Regions from separate parts of the Sporosarcina sp. Y838 genome, predicted to be linked through region 1. Evidence: riboswitches for the same ligand, from Rfam matches in the RefSeq annotation. Region 1 holds a riboswitch; the other holds the start of a gene.
What was found. Region 1 has a riboswitch for cobalamin ahead of AC1TO4_RS04570 (ABC transporter substrate-binding protein). Riboswitches for the same ligand answer to the same signal wherever they lie in the genome.
Positions count from the first base shown of each region.

Region 2: linked by a shared signal. The riboswitch ahead of AC1TO4_RS12705 (ribonucleoside-diphosphate reductase subunit alpha) and the one ahead of AC1TO4_RS04570 (ABC transporter substrate-binding protein) in region 1 are both predicted to bind cobalamin.

Region 1 is NZ_JBXCJD010000002.1:401,707-406,726, forward strand. Features, by position in the region: gene AC1TO4_RS04565 (FecCD family ABC transporter permease) at 1-359, opposite strand, end outside; gene AC1TO4_RS04570 (ABC transporter substrate-binding protein) at 352-1,317, opposite strand; cobalamin riboswitch at 1,438-1,621, opposite strand; gene argS (arginine--tRNA ligase) at 1,808-3,475, opposite strand; gene AC1TO4_RS04580 (YwiB family protein) at 3,472-3,915, opposite strand; gene AC1TO4_RS04585 (transglycosylase domain-containing protein) at 4,074-5,020, shown strand, end outside.
Region 2 is NZ_JBXCJD010000009.1:1,191-6,210, forward strand. Features, by position in the region: gene AC1TO4_RS12690 (MBL fold metallo-hydrolase) at 1-559, shown strand, start outside; gene AC1TO4_RS12695 (YndM family protein) at 636-1,139, shown strand; gene AC1TO4_RS12700 (hypothetical protein) at 1,560-1,718, shown strand; cobalamin riboswitch at 1,741-1,924, shown strand; gene AC1TO4_RS12705 (ribonucleoside-diphosphate reductase subunit alpha) at 2,107-4,329, shown strand; gene AC1TO4_RS12710 (flavodoxin) at 4,314-4,754, shown strand; gene AC1TO4_RS12715 (ribonucleotide-diphosphate reductase subunit beta) at 4,709-5,020, shown strand, end outside.

The sequences.
Region 1 (5,020 bases):
ATACTGAATATAGGAAGCGTATAAGTGCCTAGAAACGGAATAGAAATACCAAAAAAGAGTGTCATCACAGCACCGACCGAGGCGCCGGATGACACTCCGAGGGTATATGGATCAGCGAGCGGATTTTTCAGCAGACCCTGAAAAGCAGCTCCTGAAATTGCGAGCGACGCACCAACAAGTCCAGCGAGTACGACACGCGGCATGCGAATCTTCCACAATATGTTTGAAGCTGTTGCATCCGCCCCAGCATTCCATAACGTACTAATCGGTATTTGCACAGATCCGATCGAAACACCGAGCCATACCGCCACAACAAGTGCGACGGCAGAAACGATGTAGGCAACGCTTGACTTACTCACCGAAAGCCTCTGGATAGATGGCTTTCGCTATTTCTTCTAGTCCGTCCGCTAGACGTGGACCTGTACGGCTTGTGATATTTTCTTTAACCTGTACCACTGCTTCTTCTTTGATAGCCGTAATAGAATCAAAACCTGGTCGTGCATAAACATCTGCGACGGCCGTTTCGATGTAGTCATATAACACAATAATCACATCTGGATTGCGGTTGACGATTTCTTCCGAATCTATCATGAACCAACCTTCTTGATCGGCCGCGATATTTTCCGCGCCAATCATTTCAAGCATTTGATCCATGAATGTATTTTTACCTGGTGTGTAAATTTCCGGAGCTGGTGATGTTTCAACGAAAACGGTCTTTTTATTCTCAACTTTTGCAGTTTTCGCTACCACTTCTTCGACTTTCGCTTTCATGTCTGTAACGATTTTTTCTGCTTCCACTGTTTTACCAGTCGCTTTACCGATTGTTTCAATCGTCGTATAAGTTTCATCAAAGTTTAATGCGTTTTTCACAACAAAGACAGTGATTCCTGCATCACGGATTTGTTGCAGTCCTTCCTTGCCCATTCCAAGTCCTGATTCATGTGCAAAAACGATTTCAGGTTGCATCGAAACGATTTTTTCGACGTTAAATTCCTGGCCGCCGATTTTCTCTTTTTCAAGTGCTTCTTCGGGATAATCATCGTAGTCGTTGACGCCGACGATTTCATCAGCAAGACCAAGTCCAAATAATATTTCTGTATTGCTTGGCATCATCGAAACAATTGTTGCTGGTGCTTTTTCTAACGTAATTTCATTGCCGACCGCGTCCGTTAGTGTCATTGGGAAATCAGCTTTGACCTCTTCTGCGTTTGGTGTTTCGTCCACTTTCGGCTTATCTTCTGTAGCAGTCCCTCCGCATGCTGCGAGCAGGAATACTGCAAAGACAGCCGTCAATCCCAATTGCCAAATCTTCTTCATGTTGTTTTCCTCCTGTTTTTTGCCAAATAAAAATCCCCCGCAATTGCTACGGAGGAATAAGTTGAGTAAAAATCTGGACGCACGGAGACGCCGATTTCCACCAATCCTATCCTCGTAGGGTACGTGTGATCCATAAAGGCAGGTCTCCTGGCTCGTGTTCAAGGCTTGTCGCGTCTTCCCGGATTGTTTCCAGTGACTCAATGCGACTTGCTCACACTTACAGTGGCGGGACCGCGCCGGCATTGAACCGGCTTCCCTTTTAACCCCGTCTTTTAAACGGGGCACCTTTATGTTTGGTATGTATTTTTTGTTCAAAATTCAGTATACTACATTTTTTTGCCTGTCGGTAGCATAACTTGTCGATATTCGGGCAACTCAGGGGGTTTTTGTCCATTACAAAAACCGCCACACCAAAGAGGCAAACTTCTTTGGCGTGGCGGTCATATTGAAAGTTAAGGAACGTCTGGACGGCGCCCTGCGCTTTTGTTTATTACATTTTTTCCGGTGCAGAAACACCAATCAGTTTCAGTGCGTTAGCAATCGTTGTGCGTGTGACTGTAATTAGCGCTAGACGGGCTTCCGATAATTCACGATTATCCGGATCCAACACTTTTTCTGCATTGTAGAAACTATGGAAAGTCGCGGCTAGTTCCTGGATGAACGTAGCAACACGGTGTGGTGAACGGATTCTTGCCGCGTCACTGATCACTTGCGGGAAGTCCCCAATTTTCTTCAGCAATTCCAATTCTTTTTCAGCTTGCAATAAGGAAACATGCTCAACAGAAGCAGACATTCCATTTTCTTCAGCCTGACGTAAAATCGATGAAATCCGTGCATGCGCATATTGTGCGTAGTACACAGGGTTTTCATTGGACTGGGAGATGGCAAGGTCGAGGTCGAAGTCCATTTGGGAGTCGCCCGAACGCATTGCAAAGAAGTACCGGACCGCGTCCAAGCCAACTTCTTCAACCAATTCACGCAACGTAACGGCTTTCCCTGTACGCTTGCTCATTTTGAATTTTTCACCGTCTTTATACAATTGAACCATTTGTACGACGCCGACTTCGAGTGTGTCGTCACCGTAGCCAAGTGCTTCGATTGCCGCTTTCATCCGCGGAATATAACCGTGGTGATCTGCGCCCCAAATATTGATAAGTTTATCAAATCCACGGAACAATTTGTCTTCATGGTACGCGATATCCGGTGTCAAATACGTGTAAGTACCATCGTTTTTAATGAGTACACGGTCTTTGTCATCACCGAAAGTTGTTGAACGGAACCATGTTGCGCCATCTTCTTCGAAGACATGGCCATTGGCACGTAATTTGTCGAGAGCAACGTCGATTTTGCCATTTTCATATAATGACGTTTCCGAGAACCACACATCAAACGACACACGGAAGTTGGCAAGGTCCGTCTTTAACTTCTCTAATTCATGAGCAAGGCCGTATTCGCGGAAGAATGCATAACGTTCTTCATCTGGCGTGTTGACGTATTTATCGCCAAATTCAGTTGCTAGCATTTTCCCGATATTAATTATATCCGGACCTTGGTAGCCGTCTTCCGGCATTTCTTTATCCAAACCAAGCGCTTGGAAATAACGTGCTTCTACAGATTTCGCGAGGTTGTGCACTTGATTACCCGCGTCGTTAATGTAGTATTCACGCGCTACATCGTAGCCTGCAAAATCGAGAACGTTGGATAGAGAATCGCCAAGGGAAGCTCCGCGTGCATGACCAAGGTGAAGGTCACCTGTTGGATTGGCAGAAACGAATTCGACTTGGACTTTTTGTTTATTGCCGAAATTTGAACGACCATAGTTTTCGCCTTGTTCAAGAACGGTCTTGACGATGCCTCCTAAGTAATCCGTTTTTAACTTGATATTAATAAAGCCGGGTCCTGCAATTTCAATCGATTTGATGGCAGTGTCTTCTGTATTTAACTTTTCAAGAATCGCTTCTGCAATTACACGTGGTGGCTTTTTCGCCAATTTTGTCAGTTGCATCGCAATGTTGGTTGCGTAATCGCCATTGTCTTTGTTATTCGGTGTTTCAAGCATAATGTCCGGTATCGCTGTTTCTTCCGCCAGACCTGCGTCAATTACTGCTTGACGCAATGCATTTTTCACTTCTTGTTGAATTTGTTCTACTGCATTCATAGTGTTCCCTCCGTGTATGTAATAGTAAGTTTGTACGTTCCGAGAAGCGATCCTTCTGCATGCAACTCATAGTTGACATTGAAGCGACCTCCTGAATTGTCCTCTTCTTCCGTAAAAGAAAGCTCTTCCGTTTTGACAACCAAATTGAAAGTCGCTGGACCACTTTCATATGAACCGACACGTTCACCTGTTGCCATGAACGGAAGCCTCATATTGACTGCACCCCGACGCATTATAAGTGCATCTTCAGAATCGAGTTTAACAATTGTCTGAATTTGTTGGTCACTTTGTGTTTCTTCATATTTCAAATAGGTTTTTCCTGCTTTTTCAATCAGTAAACCTGTTGCGGTCAATTCATGTTTCTCCTCGTCTTGGTCCGGATGCCGGATTGACGAATAGAGCCGGATCAACACGTTTCGGTCTTTTTTCCGCGATTCCATACGCTCACCGTCCTAGTCATAAAACATCTTCTCATTATATCCTTTTACCAGTCTACATTTCAATCTATCCGAGTAAAGCAAGTTTTTACGTGTGTACCGTTTAATCTGTTTGCATGCGTCGCATACTAGATGGAATGACATGGACGGGACGGGATCGTATGCGACGGACAGTGTATGTAAAAGAGAAAAAAAAACGGACGACGACACGACGGCTGTTGCTATTATCCGTTACGATGCTGATGGCGGCGCTAACCGTATTCATATCGCTCAGACTGTATGCACAGATTACAGGGGCCCCTTCTTTAAGTGTGCCTAAAGCTTCTGTCTTTCTCGATAAAAACGGTAGGCAAATCGGCGATCGTTTTTCTGCGGAGCGGCGGTACTGGGTTGGTCTTGACGAGATGTCCCCTTTTCTGATTGACGCAGTCATTGCAACGGAAGACAAAAACTTTTATAACCACGACGGCTTTGATTATAAACGGATTGCAGGAGCTCTTTTAAAAGATGTGAAAGCAGGAAAAAAAGTTGAAGGTGCCAGTACGATTACCCAGCAGTATGCGCGTAACTTGTACCTGACGTTTGAAAAGACATGGAAACGAAAGATTCATGAAGCGCTGTATGCATACCGAATGGAAGTATTTTATGATAAAGATGTCATTTTGGAAGGATATATGAATACTGTTTACTTCGGCCATGGGATGTACGGAGTTGAAGCAGCAAGTAATTTTTATTTCGGAAAATCCGCAAAAGACTTGACGCTTGAGGAGTCTGCTGTCATTACGGCAATAGCGAAAGGGCCATCGATCTATTCGCCGGTTGATAGTCCTGAAAATTCGAGGAAACGGCAATTGCTTGTTCTTTCATTGATGGAGGCACAAGGATATATTACGGCGCGGCAGGAAGAACGGGCAACAAACGAAGCCATCACGTTAAAAAATCGTGAATGGGCTGATTCGAAGCGCATTGCACCTTACTTTTTGGATGAAGTATGGCGAGAAGCGGAAAAAGTGCTTACCGCGAAAGGACGCTATCCCGCTGAAGGCGGCTGGACAATACGCACAACGTTGGATCCCCTTCATCAGCAAACCGCAGAGGAAATGATTGA
Region 2 (5,020 bases), on a different contig from region 1:
AGTCCAACGCTGGGGTGTGACCGTTTACGCCCATGAATTGGAAATTCCTTTCCTGACGGGTAAAACGAGTTATCCCAAGCCGGATCCGACCGTAGAAGGCGGTATGGTTGCTAAAATGTCGCCCACGTTCCCAGTTGAGCCAATTAATTTAGGGAATCATGTATTGCCATTACCTGAAGACGGTAGTGTTCCTTACATGCCAGGCTTTCGTTGGATTCATACGCCAGGACACTCATTGGGGCATGTGTCACTGTTTAGAGAAGAGGATAGAGCTTTAATTGTCGGTGATGCCTTTGTTACGGTTAAACAGGAATATCTTTATAAAGTGTTAACGCAAGAGCAGGAAATTAGCGGTCCTCCCAGGTATCTGACGACAGATTGGAAAGCCGCCAGGGAATCAGTGGAAAAACTGGAAGGCTTAAAACCTGCTGTTGCAGTAACGGGACATGGGTTACCGATGGCTGGCGACTTGTTGGCGGACAATTTACGGAAGCTTGTAGAAGAGTTTGACCGTATCGCGATACCTGACTATGGAAAATATGTTGATAAAAATCTTTAGTGACTCAACCTGGCTTACCTTAGAAATAGCCTATAAGTATTGGAATAATTCAATTCAGATTGGAGGTACGTAACTGGTGAAAACGATTACAGCACTGATAATTAAATTTATAATGATTACAGTTGTGTTATGGATTGTTTTGGGGCTTTATGGTGTTTCATTTGGAGATATTATGCTCACAAGTGTTTTAGTGACAGGTGTTTCATTTCTCGGAGACATGTTTATATTGCCCCGTATTAAAAATATAGGTGCCACAATAGCCGATTTTATTTTGGCGCTCGTTATGATCTGGTTGGTGGGTATCTATTTTTACGAACAGCCCATCCAATTAGGCATGGCGGCTTTACTATCCGCGATTATTATTGCTGCGGGGGAATTTGTATTTCATAAATATTTACTAAATCAGGTTCTCACTGATGACAAAGTGGCTCCTGAAAAAAATGATATTTCTTACCAAAAAGGTAATATGCAGACTGAATTTGGATCGGAAGTTGATATCAAGAAGCCAGAAGAGGATAAGCCGACAGACAAGAATCATAAACAAAGACCGAAAAAACGGAGAAAGAAAAATCCTTATTAAATTGGCTCCTCATGATGAAAACACCAGAATTCCAAAAGGGTCTGGTGTTTTTTCGATTTTATCGAATTATCTTTGATGATCTCATCTCACAAAACCATCCCCCTCCACTTCCAAAAAGTAAAGTAGAATACAACGATTGCCACTATATAAAGAGGCATAAGGGTGGCACTAATTTTAATCAACTGTTTGGCATCAAGGGAGACATCCCCCTCCTCAAAGAAAAGAAGGAGTGCTTTCGAACTGACGGGAAATGTGACATAGTAATTCATACCAATCAAACTTAGGGAAACATTGTAACCGGATTGACTCCGATTGTTTCACTGAATAGTAACAAACCTGAGATAAATACGACTGCACCTGTATCAACAAGCACTTTGCCCTGCAAACGGCACTCCCCATAAGAACCATTGGATGTAGGAAATGGATTGGCTCGACGTGCTTTCAAGCAAGCCGATACCGATCAGATGCGATCCCGCAGCAATTAAATTGGCGGATGTGCTCATTAATATAATGACAGGCGCAAATCATCAAACTGCTTATTGCCTATTGAATTTCAAAACACAACATGTTAGGGTGTAATAAGAGTTCGAGACACTACATATAGTATTTAACGATGGAATGGTACCGATATTGGTTTAAAAGGGAATCCGGAAAATCCGGAGCTGTCCCCGCAACTGTAAGCGCAGACGACCGCCGAAAGAGCCACTGTGGAGAAATTACATGGGAAGGCTGGGCAGGGAGAGTGAAGCGTGAGCCAGGAGACCTGCCTTCCATCGTCAAGCGACACTTTCTTCGGGGGTTGAGAGGTGGAAGCGAACGGGATACCGTCCGTCTACCTTCTATACTCGGAGATTAGTAGCGTGTGGTCCCATTCTGTTTCCTATAAAAAACCCATGAGCGATGGCTCTACCGAAAAGGTGGAGCTATCGTTTTTTTGTTTATACAATCATGAGAGGAGACAATAATGATGACAACTAAAGTGATGAGAACCGATATGGACAGGCTACTTGATGAGTTACAAAATGAGTTTGGAAGAGAGGAATTATGGCCATTGCTTATCGCAAGTGAGCGATGGTACCTGAAATACCCTGAGGGGGCTGCATCGGAATGGGCCAAGGCAATGACGTTAGAATCACTGAGCAATATGGACGAGGCATCGTCGTATTGGACGTTCGTAGCTGCACGAATTCATCTGCGTGATGTCTACAACCGTCAGGAACTGCGACGGGGGGCAAAGGTCTACACAGACTTCGCAGGACATGTTGCCCGGCTTGTCGATAAAGGGTTATATACTTCTACGTTAACGCAGAAATATTCAAAAGAAGATCTCATCATTCTGGGTAATCTCATTGAACCGAAACGGGATAAATTATTTACATATATCGGATTAAAAACGCTTATGGACCGATATGCGGCTGTTGATTTTAATAAACAATCAGTTGAACTTCCCCAGGAGCGTTGGCTTATTATTGCGATGACACTGATGCAGGATGAGATGGAGAACCGGCTCGAAAAAGTTGCTGAATCGTATTGGGCTATGAGCAATTTGTATATGACAGTTGCCACACCGACATTGTCGAATGCCGGTAAACCACATGGTCAATTATCGAGTTGTTTCATCGATTCAGTCGATGATTCTTTGCAAGGTATCTACGACAGTAATACGGACATTGCTAACTTGTCTAAATATGGCGGTGGCATCGGTGTATATATGGGGAAGGTTCGGAGTCGTGGTTCTTCTATCCGCGGATTTAAAGGTGCTTCGAGCGGTGTACTTCCATGGATTAAACAGTTGAACAACACAGCCGTTAGCGTAGATCAATTGGGTCAACGGCAAGGTGCTATCGCTGTCTATCTCGATGTTTGGCACAAAGACATCTTCACGTTCCTAGATCTTAAACTAAATAATGGGGATGAACGGTTGCGTGCGCATGATATTTTCACGGGTGTCTGTCTCCCTGATATCTATATGGAACAAGTCGATGCGCGGGGAGAGTGGCATCTGTTCGATCCGCATGAAGTTCGAACAATCATGGGGTATTCCCTTGAGGACTTCTACGACGAAAAAAGAGGTACAGGCTCATTCCGTGAGAAATACGAAGAGTGCGTCAATCATCCTGAACTGAGTCGAGAAATCGTACCGGCCATCGATCTTATGAAACGAATTATGCGCAGTCAATTGGAAACAGGAACGCCGTACATGTTTTACCGCGATGAAGTAAACCGCGCGAATGCGAACAAGCATGAAGGCATGATTTATTCATCGAATCTTTGTACAGAGATTACTCAAAATATGAGCCCAACTCAATTTGAGTCTGTCACGCTCGAAGACGATATCGTTGTTACGCGTTCCAAACCGGGCGATTTCGTCGTATGTAACTTATCGTCCATCAACCTTGGACGAGCGGTTCCGGCGAGCGTTTTGGAAAGACTCATTACAATCCAAGTGCGCATGCTTGATAACGTCATCGATCTTAACAAAATACCAGTTGTCCAAGTGCAGCGAACGAACGCGCGTTACCGTGGAATCGGTCTCGGTACATTTGGCTGGCATCATTTACTTGCCTTGCAAAACATTCAATGGGAATCAAACGAAGCTGTGGATTACGCAGATAAACTATATGAGAAAATCGCCTTTTTGACGATAAAAGCTTCGATGGAACTGGCTACAGAAAAGGGATCCTACCCGTTATATGAGGGGTCGGACTGGCAGTCAGGAGTCTATTTCGAAAATAAGAAATACGATACGAGGGAATGGCGCGAACTCCGCATTGATGTTGCAACAAATGGTATGCGAAATGGTTACTTGATGGCAATTGCACCAAATAGCTCGACGTCCATCATTGCCGGATCAACTGCTTCAATCGATCCCGTATTCAAACCGTTTTATCATGAGGAAAAGAAAGATTACAAGCTTCCGGTCGTTGCACCTGACCTTAACCACAATACGTACGATGTGTACCGCCGCTCCGCGTATATCGTCGATCAGCGCTGGTCAATCAAACAAAACGCCGCAAGACAGCGCCATATTGACCAAGCAATTTCTTTCAACATCTATGTTCCAAATACAATTCGTGCGTCTGTTCTTCTCGAACTTCATTTACAGGCTTGGAAGTCTGGCATGAAAACAACGTATTATACGCGTTCAACAGCGACGGATATCGAAGAGTGTGAATGGTGTCATTCTTAATCGTTTACGCTACGTGGAGCGGGAATACACAGGAAGTCGCCGAATTAATCCAGGAAACGTTGGCCACTGAAAATCTTGAAGTGACAATGCATCGAATCGGTGGGGGAGTCATTCCGAACCCCAGTGATTTTGATGCGATGCTCCTCGGATCATTCACGTGGGAACAGGGCGCAACGCCTAACGAAGTAAAAGACTTTGTAGCTGACGTGGGTTATAAACCCGATAATGTCTATGTCTTTGGAACGGGTGATACCCAATTCGGCGGCGATGCACTATTTTGCCATGCGGCAGTAAAGTTGGCACGATTTTATGGATCTACATTTAACCCCCTCAAAATCGAGCAAAGTCCGCGCGGTGTACAAGAGGAAAAAGTAATTGAATGGTCGAAGGGAGTCCTGGAACATTGGAAAAACTTAAACGGGTAAAGGTATTGGAACCAATGCATCCCAATAAATCAACAGCTATTTTCGGTGGAAAAGCAAGCGGTATGCTCAACTGGAATGACCTTGCACATCCCCATTTCTATACATTAAGGCAACAAATTCGTTCGCTATTCTGGACAGCGAATGAAGTCGATTTGACGCAAGACGTAAAGCAGTTTTCGACACTGACAAAGCCGGAACAAGATGCATTTCTCAAAATCATTGGCTTACTTGCGACACTTGACGGCCCGCAGACGACAATCGCTTTG